Regions from separate parts of the Chryseobacterium sp. MEBOG07 genome, predicted to be linked through region 1. Evidence: riboswitches for the same ligand, from Rfam matches in the RefSeq annotation. Region 1 holds a riboswitch; each other region holds the start of a gene.

Region 1 (5,275 bases):
GATCAACTCCGGAATACCTTCATCTCTTCTGCGTTTGTGACCAATTGGGTATTCTACAACGATTTCGTCTAAAACAGTTCCGTCGTTTAGCTCTACAGTTAAAGCATTGGCAATAGAACGTTTTTCAGGATCATGATAATCCGTAGTGAATTGTACGTCTTCTACACATTCAATTTTATCACGAAGAATGTCGATTCTTGGATCTGATGCTACGTTATCTTCATAATCTGCTGCTGTCAATCTTCCGAAAATCAAAGGAACCGCCAGCATGTACTGAATAGCGTGGTCACGGTCAGCAGGATTGTTCAATGGTCCTTTTTTATCAATAATACGAATGCAGGCTTCGTGGGTACGGACTGTTATTTTTTTGATGTCTTCAGATGATTTTCCTGATTCTTTTAATTTGTGATGTAAGGTCATTGCAGCTTCTACAGCCGTTTGGGAATGGAATTCTGCAGGGAAAGAAATTTTAAACAATACATTTTCCATTACATAAGAACCATAGTCTCTCTGGAATTTGAATTCATTTCCTTTGAAAGATACATCATAGAATCCCCATGTTTTGGCAGTCAGTACAGATGGGTAGCCCATTTCGCCTGTTTTAGCAATTAATGCCAAACGTACAGCTCTTGATGTAGCATCTCCGGCAGCCCATGATTTACGACTTCCCGTATTGGGAGCGTGACGATATGTTCTTAAAGATTGTCCGTCAACAAATGCTAATGAAACGGCATTGATCAACTCATCACGAGTCAAACCTATTAATTTTCCGACAACGGCAGTAGATGCTAATTTTACCAATAATACGTGGTCTAACCCTACTTTGTTGAATGAATTTTCTAATGCTATAACTCCCTGAATCTCATGAGCCATAATCATAGCCTCCAAAACCTGTTTCATTTTTAAAGGAGACTTTCCTTCTGCAATATTCGTTCTTGAAAGCCAGTCAGCTGTCGCTAAAATTCCTCCCAGGTTATCTGAAGGGTGTCCCCATTCAGCAGCTAACCATGTATCATTGAAATCCAGCCAACGGATAATGGCACCGATGTTGAAAGCTGCCTGTACGGGATCTAACTGAAATTGCGTACCCGGAACTTTAGCACCATTCGGAACTACTGTTCCTTTTACAATAGGTCCTAAAAGCTTAGTACATGCTGGATAAGTCAACGCTTCCAATCCGCATCCGATGGTATCTAATAAACAATAATGAGCTGTTTTCCAGGCTAATTCGTTTTTAATTTCATAGTTTAATACATAGTCTGCAATATCTACTAATACCTGATCTGGTTGTGGTCTTTCGTTTGAAATGTGTGATGACATCTTTATTTTTTAAGTTTAATTATTAATTGAATTTTTTATTATCTGTTTTCGATGGAGACAAAGTCTTTATTTTCAGGACCTGTATAATTGGCGCTTGGACGGATGATTTTCCCATCCTGTCTTTGTTCAATAATGTGGGCGCTCCATCCTGTAACTCTTGAAATAACGAATAACGGAGTGAACATCAGGGTAGGAACTCCCATTTGGTGATAAGATACTGCGGAGAACCAATCCAGATTAGGGAACATTTTCTTTTCTTCCCACATGACACTTTCCAACCTTTCAGCGATGTTGTATAACAGCATATCTCCGGCTTCTTCGGAAAGTTCTTTGGCTACTTTTTTTATGACTACATTTCTAGGATCTGATATCGTGTAAACAGGGTGTCCAAATCCAATAATGACTTCTTTGTTGGCAATACGCTTTCTGATATCTTCTTCAGCTTCATCAGGAGAATGATAACGGCTTTGTATTTCAAAAGCCACTTCATTGGCTCCTCCATGTTTTGGACCTCTTAAAGCACCGATAGCGCCTGTGATACAGGAATAAAAATCTGAAGATGTACCGGCAATAACACGGGCCGTGAAAGTAGAAGCGTTAAACTCATGTTCAGCATACAGATTAAGAGATATCTCCATTGCTTTTATCCATGAATCAGGAGCTTTTTTGCCATGTAACAAATGAAGGAAATGTCCACCGATAGTATCGTCATCAGTCTCAACATCAATCTCTTTACCATTGTGGGTATAATGATACCAATATAAAAGTCCGGAACTGAATGATGCTAATAATTTATCAGCAATATCTCTTGCTCCTGCGACATTATGGTCATCTTTTTCAGGCTGAATACTACCAACTGCTGAAACCATTGAGCGCATAACATCCATTGGGTGTGCTGCTGCCGGAATACTTTTTAAGATATTTCTTACAGAATGAGGAAGACCTCTCAAAGATTTTAATTTGGCTTTATAGTTTTTCAACTGTGCTTCTGTAGGTAACTGGCCATAAATAAGAAGGTAAGCCACCTCTTCAAATTGTGTTTTTTCTGCAAGATCCAAAATATCGTAACCTCTGTAATGGAGGTCATTTCCGCTTTTTCCGACACTGCAAAGAGCGGTATTGCCTGCTGTAACTCCGGAAAGGGCTACACTTTTTTTAGGTTTAAATGTTGGTTCGCTATTTGTTGACATGAGTATTTTGTTTAAAAAGATTATCTAATTTTTGTTCATAATCGTGGTAGCCGATACTGTGATAAAGTTCTTCTCTTGTTTGCATAGTATCCAGTACGTTGGCTTGTGTTCCGTCTTTGCGAATATGATTGTATACATTTTGTGCCGCTTTATTAGCAGCCCGGAAGGCAGAAAGAGGGTAGAGGATGAGCCCGACACCTGCGTTTTTTAGCTCTTCTACCGTGTACATTTTAATCATCCCAAATTCTGTGATATTCGCAAGCACAGGAATTCCGGTAGCATCAACAAATTTTTGATAAAAACTTAAATCGGGTACTGCTTCAGCAAAAATGAAATCTGCACCCGCTTCTTTATAGGCTACGGCTCTTTCTAAAGTTTTTTCCAGTCCTTCATTGGCAAAAGCATCTGTTCTTGCGCCGATAACAAAGCTTTCATCGGTACGGGCATCTGCAGCAGCCTTAAGACGGTCTACCATTTCTTCTTTGCTTACGATTTCTTTTCCAGGCCTATGGCCACAACGTTTTGCACCCACCTGATCCTCGATGTGTACCGCTGCCGCTCCGGCTTTGATCAATGATTTAATAGTTCTGGCGACATTAAATGCAGAAGGCCCAAAACCTGTGTCGATATCTACCATTAGCGGCAAATCACAAATATTGGTAATACGCTGAACATCTATGAGCACATCATCCAGAGTGGTAATCCCTAAATCAGGAATTCCTAAAGACCCTGCTGCAACACCTCCTCCTGAAAGATAAATGGCATTAAAGCCAGCCTGCTGTGCCAATAATGCATGGTTTGCGTTAATGGCTCCAACAATCTGAAGGGGATTTTCTTTTTCCATTGCCTCCCGGAATTTCATGCCGGGAGATTTCCAATTTTCATTTTTGGTCATTATAATATTTTATTGTTGAGTTGAAATTTGTTTGCGAATGAGCAGAAGAGCTGTAAATGCTTATCTTATTAGTAAAAAAGGAAGGGTAGAAAAGGATTTTAGTAATCTTAAAATCACATTGATATTGAGGATTTTGCAAAGTTCTTGCTGTACAGGTCTGTAAAATAGAACTGTTGTTACTGCATGAATAATTAAGATTGTTTCGGTACACCTTATAACTTTTTACATTGATTAAACCTTATAAAAAGTTCTCAGTAAACTTCGCGGTGCTTTATTAGAAAAGAAAAATTACGGAAAGGGGGATACGAATTTGAGCCATGGAATAATGAGAACAACCTAATGCTCACTCGTAATCCATCTCAAAAAGTAATACAGATTGACAAAACAGTTTTATCACACTATATCCATAACGTATCATACCTGACTGTAAGCTTCAAATCGCGAAAGCATCGTCAATGCGAAATAGGCAGGTCTCCTGACTTGTAACGGTTTTTATCATCCTTCCCATATAAAAAATATACAGTGGATATCAATTGATAAAAACTTTATGTGTTACTTACAGTTGCGCGACAGTTCGTGATTTGCACACGATTCCCTTTTAATGCACACCTAAGTGTAACCAATTTCGGTTGATAAAGAAGGTTTTAAGAACTCCTTGGTGGTAAATATAGGTATTTTATAATAACGAAAAAGATATTTTATGTAATCAATAATTGTTTTGATTTAATATATTGAAAACGTTGTTGTTATGGGGTTTATTTATGAGATGAATGGATTAATTATATTGTTAAATTGATACAAAAGATGACCGGAAAATTAAAGATAGTTAATAAATTTGTTATTCTTTTTTCATTTTACTAATTTTATTAACTAGAGATAATTGACCAATGATAGACATTATAGAATTTAAAAAAAACTTAGGTTTGGGAGAGATTCCTGTAGAACTTGAGAAACTGATCTATTTCCAGAATACTATTTCCTCGTTTGGAAATTATTCACAAGATTTTGGTGTTTTAATCGATAGTAAGTCCGGATTGAAAAGCTGGAGTGATGATGAAATTTTTTTGAATAGTATGTTGCCTTTTGCTCAGGCAAATGGTTCCGGTTCATTCTATGCAATCTGGAATAACGGAACGGATCAGCCTTTAAATAAAATGCCAGTAGTTGTTTTTGGAGATGAAGGTGGTGTTCATATTGTTGCTGAAAATATTTTACAGCTTTTACATTTACTTACTTTTGATACTGAGATTTCAGTAGAGTTTGATGAAGCTTATTTTTATAAAGATGAAGATGATTATGAAGAGAGTGAAGATTTAAGCAAATATTTGACTTGGATGAAAGGAGATTATGGCTTAAGCCAGATCGAAGAACCTGATTTACTGATTAAAAACGCTCAGGCTCAATATAAAGAAAGTTTCGATCAATGGTTTGGGCAATATTTTACAGATAATTAATTCTTGTATTAATAGTTTTCTTGCATAAGATTTTAATAAAGTCTATGAAAAACAAAAAAGACTCACAAAGATTGTGAGCCTTTAAGTGTTCATGGCAGGATTATTATTGAACACTTTTATGGCTAAGGTGATACCGTTAGTTTGCTTAATTGCTTGATTTTTTTCTTGCTATTTAATCTCAATTCAATTTTCCAGATCAAAGCTTGATATCGTATGAAAAGCATCTGCTTCTTTATTTTTTTCTCCTTGAAAAGTATCATAATTAACTACTAATAATTTCCCTTTATAGATAATAGTTTCACAAGGATTATCCAGTTTCCCATCGGAACCGTCTGCATTATCATTTTCCCAAATCAGCGAAATTGTATTGGTATCTAAGTTGAGCTGATGTACACTGTTGTTCTCATAATTGGCAA
Region 2 (5,275 bases), 860 kb from region 1:
GACCACGTTCACAATGATTAATTTTTTTGTTAAAACGATACTGGTTCTGCTTGTATTTCTGTTGAGTTGTATTTCCTGTTCTGACGAGGTGATTCAGCCGTTGGAAAAAGATGAAGCATATAACTTGCAGTTTCCTTCTTATTTCCCGGAAATGACCTTTGATAAATCCATCAATCCCATAACAAAAAATGGAGTAGAACTGGGACGGAAACTATTCTATGAAGGAAGACTTTCCAGAAACAATACCATTTCATGCGGTTTCTGTCATATTCAGGAAAATGCGTTTACCCATCACGGGCATACTGTAAGTCATGGTGTGGATGACAGAATAGGAATAAGGAATGCACCACCTATTCAGAATATGGCTTTTTTGAAAAGGTATATGTGGGATGGTGTGATTCATAATCTGAATGAACAGCCCATTAGCCCGATTACAGATGTCAATGAAATGGACAGCTCTATACCGGACGCTATTTCAAAGATAAAAGATGACCAGAAGTATAAAAAACTTTTCAGAGAAGCTTATGGAGATGAAACCATTACAGGAGAACGAATTCTAAAAGCATTGTCGCAGTTTATGGCCTCGCTGATCTCTGCGGATTCAAAATACGACAGATTCAAGCAGGGAAAAGAACAATTGACTTCAGCAGAATCTCAGGGAATGGCTTTGTTCGGGCAGAAGTGCGCTTCTTGTCATAGCGGAGAACTGTTTACTGATGAGAGTTTCCGGAATACAGGAATGTATTATAACACGGAATTCAAGGATGCAGGACGTTACAGAGTAACCCTTAATCAGGTAGATTGGATGAAATTCCGTGTTCCGAGTTTGAGAAATGTAGAATATACAGCACCTTACATGCATGACGGAAGATTTTACACCTTAGATGCGGTCCTTAATTTCTATTCGAATCAGGTAGAAGATAATGCCAATCTGGATCCACAGCTGAAACAGAACGGTCATATAGGAATTGCCATGAACAGTCAGGAAAAACAGTCGATCATTGCATTCCTGAAAACACTGTCCGACAAAAGTTTTATATCCAATCCAAAATTTGCAGAATAATTTATAGAAAACATGAAGAAGATTATATTGATACTAAGTTTGATACTGTTTAGCCAGAATCAGGCGAAGACCATTAGAGACAGCGCTTATAGTGCTCCGGGTACCTTTAGCAGATTCGATTTTGATGATGATTGTGATGCTTGCGGCTGTGCAGCAGGAAACGGATCTTCAGGTTTTGAGTCTTTATTGAATCCACAGTTTATCGGAATCAAATACTTTGCCCAGCATTACAAAGCCAAAGAAAATTTATTTGTAAAAGATCTTACACAGGATCAGTATTTCAATACCCTGCAGCTTTGGGGGAAAATTCCATTGACTAAAAAACTGAGCGTATATGCAAGTCTTCCCTTCCATTTCCATGAAAAGAAAACCTTACAGGGAGATATCAAAATCAATGGAATAGGGGATCTGAACCTGATGGGAATTTATCAGCTGATGAGCTCTAAAGATAATTTCCATCATCTGAGCGGAGGCTTAGGAGTGAAAATTCCTTTGGGGAAATTTGATGAAAAAGGAGTATCTGGTGTCAATCCGAGTTTTCAGCTGGGAACCGGAAGCTGGGATTATCAGGCAGCTTTGAATTATAAGTTTCAGAAAGATAAAGTGGCGGTAATGGTCAATACAGACTACACGATCAAGACGGAAAATAAGAAAAATTACCGTTTTGGAAACCAGTGGAACTATGCTGCGACAGGTTTTTACCAGGTTGCGGGAAATGAAAAATCTATATTTTCTGTAAAGACGGGCGTTCAGGGAGAAGTGTATGCCCAGAATAAACAATTCGATGAAGCTTTACCCAATACTGCAGGAAGTGCTTTGTATGGGAAACTAGGATTTGAAGTTTCTTATAAAAAGCTGAGTTTGGGAAGTGAGATAATGCTTCCTATGTATACCCGGCTGGCAGGCGGAGATATTGAAGCAAAATCAAGATTCAGTATTTTCCTGAATATTGGAATTTAAAGTGAAACCCTTAATAAAATGATGTTAAAGCTCCTTGGGGAGCTTTAATTGTTTATGAATCATGATTTTAATTGGGGGTTAGGAATAATTCTTTATCTTTGCCGAAATTTGGTGAGCCCTAAAAAGCTCTTAAAAGGGAATCCGGTGAAAATCCGGGACAGACCCGCTGCTGTAAGCTCCACACCAAGATTTTTGAAGAATATATCCACTGTTTTTTTAATGGGAAGGATTTCAAAAATGGAGTAAGTCAGAAGACCTGCCAGAAAATAATCGTTTGACGCTTTCGTGGAATAAAGCTTAGGACATCAATGATTCTGTGCAGTGATAGCTGTGCTTTGTCGTTGTTTTCTTATATCCATTAGCGTCATCATTATCTTAAATGAGCTAATGGCAGCAAAACTAACTACTTCTACAATTCATAAAGCTGTTTTCACGATACTGGTGATAACATCTCAACTTTTGTTTTCTCAAACCAAGAAAAAAGATAGTCTGGAGGAAGAGACAATTAAAGGAATCAATCTTTACAAAAAGAATTTTAAAGAAATCCTTCCGGCACAAACCTTACAGGGCGAGCAGCTGGAAAGACTGAACAGCCACTCTGTTGCAGATGCTCTGCGGTATTTCTCCGGTGTTCAGATCAAAGACTATGGAGGGTTGGGTGGTTTGAAAACCATTAATATCCGAAGTATGGGAAGCCAGCACGTTGGTGTTTTCTATGATGGAATTCAACTGGGAAATGCCCAAAACGGCCTGGTAGATCTGGGAAGATATTCTTTGGACGATCTGGAAGAAATATCATTGTATAACGGGCAGAAAAGTGAAATTTTTCAGCCAGCGAAGGATTTCGGATCTTCGGGATCTATCTATTTACAGCCGAAAACACCGGTATTTAAAGGAACAAGAAAAACCAATCTTGTGATCAGAGCAAAAAGTGCTTCTATTGATCTTTTCAATCCGTCATTCCGATTGGAACAGAAGATTTCAGACAGGGTTTCTGCCAGCTTCAGTGGAGAATTTATGCAGAGTGACGGAATTTACAGATTTCGGTATGCAAAGAAATATCCTGATGGGCAGCAGGCTTATGATACCATTGCTAAGAGACAGGATTCGGATATTAAAGCAAAGCGTTTTGAAACTTCTCTCAACGGAACTTTAAATAACGGAAGCTGGAATATCAGAGGCTATGGTTATATTTCAGACCGAGGAATGCCGGCGCCTATTGTTAATGGTCGTTTTGGAGGGAGAGGTGCAAGACTTTCCGATGAAAATTATTTCGTACAGGCCAATCTTCGAAAAAAGCTGTTTCCCAAATTTGAAACCCAGCTGAAAGCAAAATTTGCTTACGATTATACCCATTTCATGGATACGGTTCGTTCGCAGTCTATTATTCATACTGATAACACCTATATTCAACGAGAGCTTTATCTTTCATCATCCAATATTTATTCTATCACACCCAATTGGGATGTCAGCCTGAGCGGGGATTTTCAGTATAATAATCTGGATGCCAATCTGGATAACTTTTCTTATCCTACACGTTACACCACATTGGTAGCGTTAGCAACAACGTATCAATGGAACAGGTTTAAAATTCTGGGAAGCCTTTTAGGAACCTTTACTTTTGAAGAAGTAAGAAAAAACAAAAGACCGGGAGATGCAAGAGAGTGGACTCCTGCCGTATTTATGAGTTATCAGCCGGAAATTATTCCAGAGCTTACTCTAAGGGCTTTCTATAAAAGAATTTTCCGACTTCCAACCTTCAATGATCTGTATTATACCAATATCGGAAATACGTATCTGAAGCCAGAATTTACCAATCAATATGATGTAGGATTTACCTATCAGAAGAATTATAACAATCGTTTCTTTAAAACCTTTTATGCTAAAGTAGATGGTTACTATAACAAAGTACAGGATAAAATCGTAGCTGCACCTAACGGAAGCATGTTTCGCTGGCTGATGATGAATCTCGGGATGGTTGAAATCATAGGAGCAGATGTGAATCTTCAGACTGAAATGCAGCTGGGGCAAGTAAAGCTAAGACCATTGCTTTCCTATACTTACCAAAGTGCAAGAGATATGAGTGATCCGGAAGATACTTTCTATCGCAATCAGATTGCTTACACCCCTTGGCATAGCGGATCTTTCAGTCTGATGGCAGATTATAAAGACTGGAGTTTCAATTACAGTGCGATGTATGTGGGAGAAAGATATGATGTGAACCAGGATAATATTCAATACAATTATGTACAACCCTGGTATACTCATGATCTGTCTGTTCAGAAAAAATTCAACTGGGCTAATCATCAATTTAAAGTAAGCCTTGAAATGAATAATATTTTCAACCAATATTATGATGTTGTCATCAATTATCCGATGCCCGGAAGAAACTTTAAACTTATTCTAAACTTCACCCTATGAGAAAACTAAACTTTTATTTTTTATTTCTTGTATTAGCTTTTCTTACTTCATGCCGTACAGATGATATTATCGTCCGTCAGGAAGTGGTAGAAGGACTTCCCTCAGAAAATACAGCAATAAAGGGCTTTTACATGCTGAATGAAGGAAATATGGGAAGCAATAAATGTACTCTGGATTTTTTTGATTACACAAAAGGAACCTATTACCGGAATATCTATGCGGAAATAAACCCGAATGTCGTAAAAGAGCTGGGAGATGTAGGAAATGATATCAAAGTCTACGGAAGCAAACTCTACATTGTTGTCAATGTTTCCAACAAAATTGAAGTACTGGATGCCAAAACAGCTAAACGTATTACTTCTATTCCTCTGCAAAACTGCAGATATCTTGCCTTTAAAGACGGGAAAGCTTATGCCAGCAGCTATGCTGGACCGGTAGCTATTAATCCAAAGGCACCTAAAGGAAAAGTAGTGGAAATTGACACCACTTCTCTTTCCATCCAGAGGGAAGTCGTAGTAGGCTATCAGCCGGAAGAAATGGAGATTGTAGGAAATAAATTATTTGTTGCCAATTCCGGAGGATACAAAGCTCCCGATTATGACAATACCGTTTCTGTAATAGACCTGAACACTTTTACTGAACTCAAAAAAATAAATGTGGCCATCAATCTTCACCACATTAAAAAAGACAATTATGGGGATCTGTATGTAACCTCAAGAGGAGATTATTATAACGTTCCTTCCAGTCTTTATTTAATAGATGCAGCCACCGGATCTGTCAAAAAAGATTTTCATCTCTCAGTGAGTGAAATGACGATCGTTAATGATAAGC
Region 3 (5,275 bases), 850 kb from region 1:
CTTATCTTTATTTCTGGTGATTTCATAAGCCAGCCAACCTGATAACGCTCCTGTAATAAGAAAGAGAAAAAGAAAGATCATCGTAGCAGAAGTGTCCGAAGAAGATGCTGAAACAGCCTCAATAAAAAATATGAGCAAAATAACAGCAATTACTGCAAAAAGAATGACGATGCTCCACCTCAGTCTGGCTATGTATTCAGGGCTGTAGGTTTCCGATCTCATTTCAGGAAATGATTCTTTCATGGGTTTATTTATAGTTAACTGGTTATCAATTGTCAACAATTTTTAAATAAAAAAAATATTCTTTTAAAAATGTCGAAGTGCAAAAATATACTATATAAATGAATAACCAATACCAGAGTTCATCAATGTTTTAGGGGGTTAAAAAGACAAATCGTGCTATGAAAATCATAACACGATCCGAATTGTTGAATCTAATTATTTGAAAGTTTTTTTAAAGTGCATATTCCACTGATGCTTCTTTAGCGGCTGCTACCATTGCTATTAAAGCTTTTTCTGTCTCGTCCCAATGTCTGGTCTTCAGTCCGCAGTCCGGATTTACCCAAAGCTGATTGGCAGGAATTACATTCTGGGCTTTTCTCAATAGCTCAATCATTTCTTCTTTTGAAGGAACTCTTGGTGAGTGAATATCATAAACGCCAGGACCAATTTCATTTGGATATTTGAAGTCTGCAAAGGCATTCAACAGTTCCATCTGAGAACGGGAACATTCTATGGTAATTACGTCGGCATCCATATCGGCAATGTTTTCAATAATATCATTGAATTCAGAATAACACATATGGGTATGGATCTGTGTGGCATCTTCTACTCCGCTTGCTGAAATTCTGAAAGCTTCCACGGCCCATTTCAGATAGTCTTGCCAGTCGGTTTTTCTTAATGGAAGTCCTTCTCTTATGGCAGGTTCATCAATCTGGATAATTCTGATTCCTGCTTTTTCAAGATCTACCACTTCATCACGGATCGCCAAAGCAATTTGTTTACATGTTTCCGAACGAGGCTGATCATCCCGTACAAATGACCATTGTAAAATCGTAACAGGACCGGTAAGCATTCCTTTCACCCATTTTTCAGTCTGAGATTGCGCATATTGAGACCAATATACCGTCATAGGAGTCGGGCGGGAAACATCTCCAAAAATTACAGGAGGCTTTACACAACGGCTTCCGTAGCTCTGTACCCATCCATTTTTAGTAAATACAAATCCTTCCAGCTGTTCTCCGAAATATTCAACCATATCATTGCGCTCAAATTCTCCGTGTACCAGCACATCAATTCCGATTTCTTCCTGCCAGCGAATCGTTCTTTGGGTTTCTTCTTTCAGTAGAGCATCATATTGTTCTGCTGTCAACTCTCCTTTTTTGAACTTTGCTCTCCAGCTTCTTACTTCTGTTGTCTGAGGAAATGATCCGATTGTTGTCGTTGGGAATAACGGAAGCTGTAATTCTTTTTGCTGTTCTTCTTTACGGATTTTGAATGTATTTATTCTTTGAGCATCCTTTTCAGTTACAGCATGGGCTCTTTGCTTCACTTTATCATTATGAATGAGAGACGACGTTCTTCTGCTTGCAATTGCTTTTTTATTGTCTTCAAATGTTGCAAGAATCTGTTCATTTTCTGTTCCGGAAGCCAGCTCTTTAAGCGTTACTATTTCTTCTACTTTCTGTTTGGCGAAAGCCAGCCAGTTTTTAATCTCAGCATTCAGGTTGGTTTCAAAATCCAGATCGCAAGGTGAATGAAGCAATGAACAAGATGGAGAAATTAAAATCCTTTCAGATCCTAATTTTTCAACAGCTTTTTTGATGAAGGACAATGACTTTTCATAGTCATTTTTCCAGATATTTCTTCCATCCACCACTCCTAATGAAAGACTTAAGCTTTCCGGAATAGCATTCAGAATATCATCCAACTGTTCAGGATTTCTTACAAGATCGATATGCAGTACATCCACAGGAAGTGAAGCAGCAAGCGATACATTATCTTTCAATCCGTCAAAATACGCGGCGACAATAAATTTCAGTTTCGGGAAACGTTTTCTTATTTCAGAATAAACAAAATGATAAGTTTCTTTCGCTTTCTCCGTTAAATCCAACGCCAGAAAAGGTTCGTCAAACTGAATCCATTCTGCGCCCTGCTCCTGAAGTTTTGTTAAGATCTCTGTGTATACGGAAAGAAGATTTCCAGCCAGATCCAGTTTATCAAATCCTTCTTCTTTTTCTTTTCCTAAAAGAAGATAAGAAACAAGTCCGATAATAACTGGCTTTGCGTTGATTCCCGCTTGTTTTGCTCCTGCAAATTCATTGAAAATTTTATCCGAGCTTAGCTTAAATTGCTGGTTTTTATAAAATTCGGGAACGATATAGTGATAATTGGTATCAAACCACTTGGTCATTTCCATTGCTGTGATATCCAATCCTTCTTTCTGATATCCTCTTGCCATGGCAAAATAAAGATCCAGTTCAGAATTATTCTTTTTCAGCACCACTTCATGATAACGTGCAGGGATCGCTCCTACTACAAGGCTCATATCCAATACCTGATCATAATACGAGAAATCATTGCACGGAATAAGATCAATTCCTGCTTTTTTCTGAATATTCCAGTTTTGGTTACAGATAGTTCTGCCTGTATTCAGAAGTTCTTCCAGAAGAATTTTACCTGACCAATATTGCTCGCAGGCTTTTTTGAGTTCTCTTTTGCTACCAATACGCGGATAGCCTAGAATGTGAGTTTGCATTTTTTAAACTTTTTAATTAAACTTAATGATAAAGCCCTTTAAAATGTTTCATAATGCTTTGGATAAAGAGTTTTTGGAAAATAGTAATATAGCGAACGGTACAATTTCTCTCACACGAAAAAATGTATTATCCGATATATCATCTGTATGACCCAAAAGCTTCAGACCGCGAAAGCATTGTCAATTCAGTAAAGGCAGGTCTCCTGACTTGTAACAGTTTCTGTCATCCTTCCCGCTTTGGCAGTGGATATGCAAGGACAGAAACCTTTGGTGTGTTACTTACAGTTGCGCGACAGCTCGTGATTCTCACACGATTCCCTATTAATTTACCTTAAGTAAAACCTTTCCTGTTTGATGAAGTATCTTTAAAGAACTGTACTTTTATTGATAACAATTGCCATCACTAAAAGTTTTTAATTTTGTGTAAAATTAATAATACAGAATAAAAGCGCAATCAAAGTAAATTAATTAAGCAAATTAATCTTTTAAAAAACAATACTAAAGCATATAATTCTGTAAATTTGACTGTTTTAATACTATAAAAGAATAATATTCTGTGGAACAACTCGATGATAAGGATGTACAGCTGCTCAGGCTGCTCCAGAAAAATGCAAAACTGACCGTAAAAGAACTTGCAAAAGAAGTAAACCTTTCTACTTCACCGGTTTTTGAAAGGGTAAAAAGACTGGAACAGGACGGATTTGTAAAAAGATATGCTGCTGTTCTTGATGCTGAAAAGCTCAACCGTGGGTTTACCGTTTTCTGTCAGATCAAACTAAAAATTCACGACAGGTCTGTAGGCTATGATTTTGTAAAAGAAATTTTAGAAATTGAGGAAGTTGCTGAATGCTATAATATTTCCGGAGATTTTGACTTTCTTCTGAAAGTACAGGTCAGAGATATGAAGCATTATCAGGATTTTGTATTTAATAAGTTAGGCTCTGTAGATTCCATTGGAAGTACTCACAGTACTTTTGTCATGGCTGAGGTGAAAAACAATCATGGACTGACCATATGATTTGATGAGGAGTTGAAAGTTATCGACTCTAAAAAAGATTTCATCCACTATTCTTCTATCCACTTTCTAAAGGAAGAGGTATTGCTTTGGCTGGTAATAAGATGGTCTTTGTATCCTTTTATTTTGATGGAGAGTGTGTTTTTGTTGTAGCGTTCTATTCTTTCAATATGTTTTTTTTGAACAAGTTCGCTTCTGTTGATCCTGAAAAAGGCTAAAGGATCTACCTGTTTTTCAATTTCTTTTAACGTTGATTCATTTAGCAGGTTTTTCTTTCCAGCAGTGTCAACGGCAAAAACAATTCCTTCTTCTGCTTCAAAGAAAGCAATATCTTCAGTATTTATAAAATAAATTCCCTGATGTGAACTGATTGTAAATCTCTTTTTATAGTTTTTTCCGGGATGATTGTTATTAAGCATTTGCTGAAGTTTTACTAAAACATCTTGCTGCTCAGAGGCTGTGCTTTTCAGTAACAGAAATTTGTTCCAGGCTTTTTGGAAACGATCCTTTGAAAATGGTTTTAAAAGATATTCTATTCCATTACTCTCAAAGGCATTCATCAAGAACTGATCATAGGCAGTAGTAAAGATAATCGGGCTGGAAATATCCACCTGATTATAGATTTCAAAGGCATTTCCATCCAATAGTTCAATATCAGAAAAGATCAGATCAACATTTGAATTTTTAAAAAAAGCGATAGCTTCTTCTACTTTGTCAATTTCTGCAACAATTTCAACGGATTCGTCCAGCTCATTGATGAAACGTTTCAATTTGTTTCTGGCCGGGATTTCGTCTTCGATGATTACCACTTTTATCATATTTCTTATGCTGGAATTATAGGAATGATTACTGAAAATTCATTTTCTGTTTTTAAAATCTCTACCTGCTGATCTGTTAGCAGCGCATACTGCTCTATAAGATTATTCAATGCTCTTCCGGAGGTTTTCTTACTGTTTCGCTTGGGAAGCCTGTTATTAGAAACTGTTATTTTATGATTCAGATCTATTACAATCAAAACCGGATTGGCAAAGGTCCCAATATTATGCTGAACTGCATTTTCCAGCAGCAGCTGCAGTGAAAGCGGAATAATATTCCCTGACGTCTCACTATGATCCACTTTCAAAGAATAAACATTTCCATATTTGTACTGTATCAGTTTAAAATATTTTTCTGCAAAAGCCAATTCTTCTTCCACTGAAATTATTTTTTTATCAGAAACATCCAGAACATAGCGGTATATCTCAGCAAATTCGTTCAAAAAGTCAGAAGCTTTTTGTTTATCTTCTTCAATGAGCTGGTCCAGAATATTGAGATTATTGAACAAAAAATGAGGATTAAGCTGTGCTTTCAGCTGATTAATTTTACTGTCAGATAATGCCTGATGATAAAGAGCCAACTGTTTCTGATAGGCTGTATTCTTTTTATAATAGCGGTAAGCCAGGAAAAAACTCCCGTATATAAAACCACCAATGAGGTCCGAAAAAGTAGAGAGGGTGAATACT

What was found. Region 1 has a riboswitch for cobalamin ahead of prpB (methylisocitrate lyase). Riboswitches for the same ligand answer to the same signal wherever they lie in the genome.
Region 2: another riboswitch for cobalamin. It lies ahead of LF886_RS23085 (TonB-dependent receptor plug domain-containing protein); the one in region 1 lies ahead of prpB (methylisocitrate lyase).
Region 3: another riboswitch for cobalamin. It lies ahead of metE (5-methyltetrahydropteroyltriglutamate--homocysteine S-methyltransferase); the one in region 1 lies ahead of prpB (methylisocitrate lyase).

The regions. Positions count from the first base shown of each region.
Region 1 covers NZ_CP084579.1:4,129,731-4,135,005, reverse strand. Annotated here, with positions in the region: gene LF886_RS18980 (bifunctional 2-methylcitrate dehydratase/aconitate hydratase) at 1-1,320, opposite strand, end outside; gene prpC (2-methylcitrate synthase) at 1,359-2,510, opposite strand; gene prpB (methylisocitrate lyase) at 2,497-3,405, opposite strand; cobalamin riboswitch at 3,853-4,044, opposite strand; gene LF886_RS18965 (hypothetical protein) at 4,293-4,859, shown strand; gene LF886_RS18960 (hypothetical protein) at 5,043-5,275, opposite strand, start outside.
Region 2 covers NZ_CP084579.1:4,991,175-4,996,449, reverse strand. Annotated here, with positions in the region: gene LF886_RS23100 (MbnP family protein) at 1-21, shown strand, start outside; gene LF886_RS23095 (cytochrome-c peroxidase) at 14-1,063, shown strand; gene LF886_RS23090 (transporter) at 1,076-2,023, shown strand; cobalamin riboswitch at 2,116-2,302, shown strand; gene LF886_RS23085 (TonB-dependent receptor plug domain-containing protein) at 2,411-4,444, shown strand; gene LF886_RS23080 (YncE family protein) at 4,441-5,275, shown strand, end outside.
Region 3 covers NZ_CP084579.1:3,276,396-3,281,670, forward strand. Annotated here, with positions in the region: gene LF886_RS15105 (hypothetical protein) at 1-243, opposite strand, end outside; gene metE (5-methyltetrahydropteroyltriglutamate--homocysteine S-methyltransferase) at 455-2,758, opposite strand; cobalamin riboswitch at 2,934-3,119, opposite strand; gene LF886_RS15115 (Lrp/AsnC family transcriptional regulator) at 3,315-3,776, shown strand; gene LF886_RS15120 (LytR/AlgR family response regulator transcription factor) at 3,824-4,591, opposite strand; gene LF886_RS15125 (sensor histidine kinase) at 4,597-5,275, opposite strand, start outside.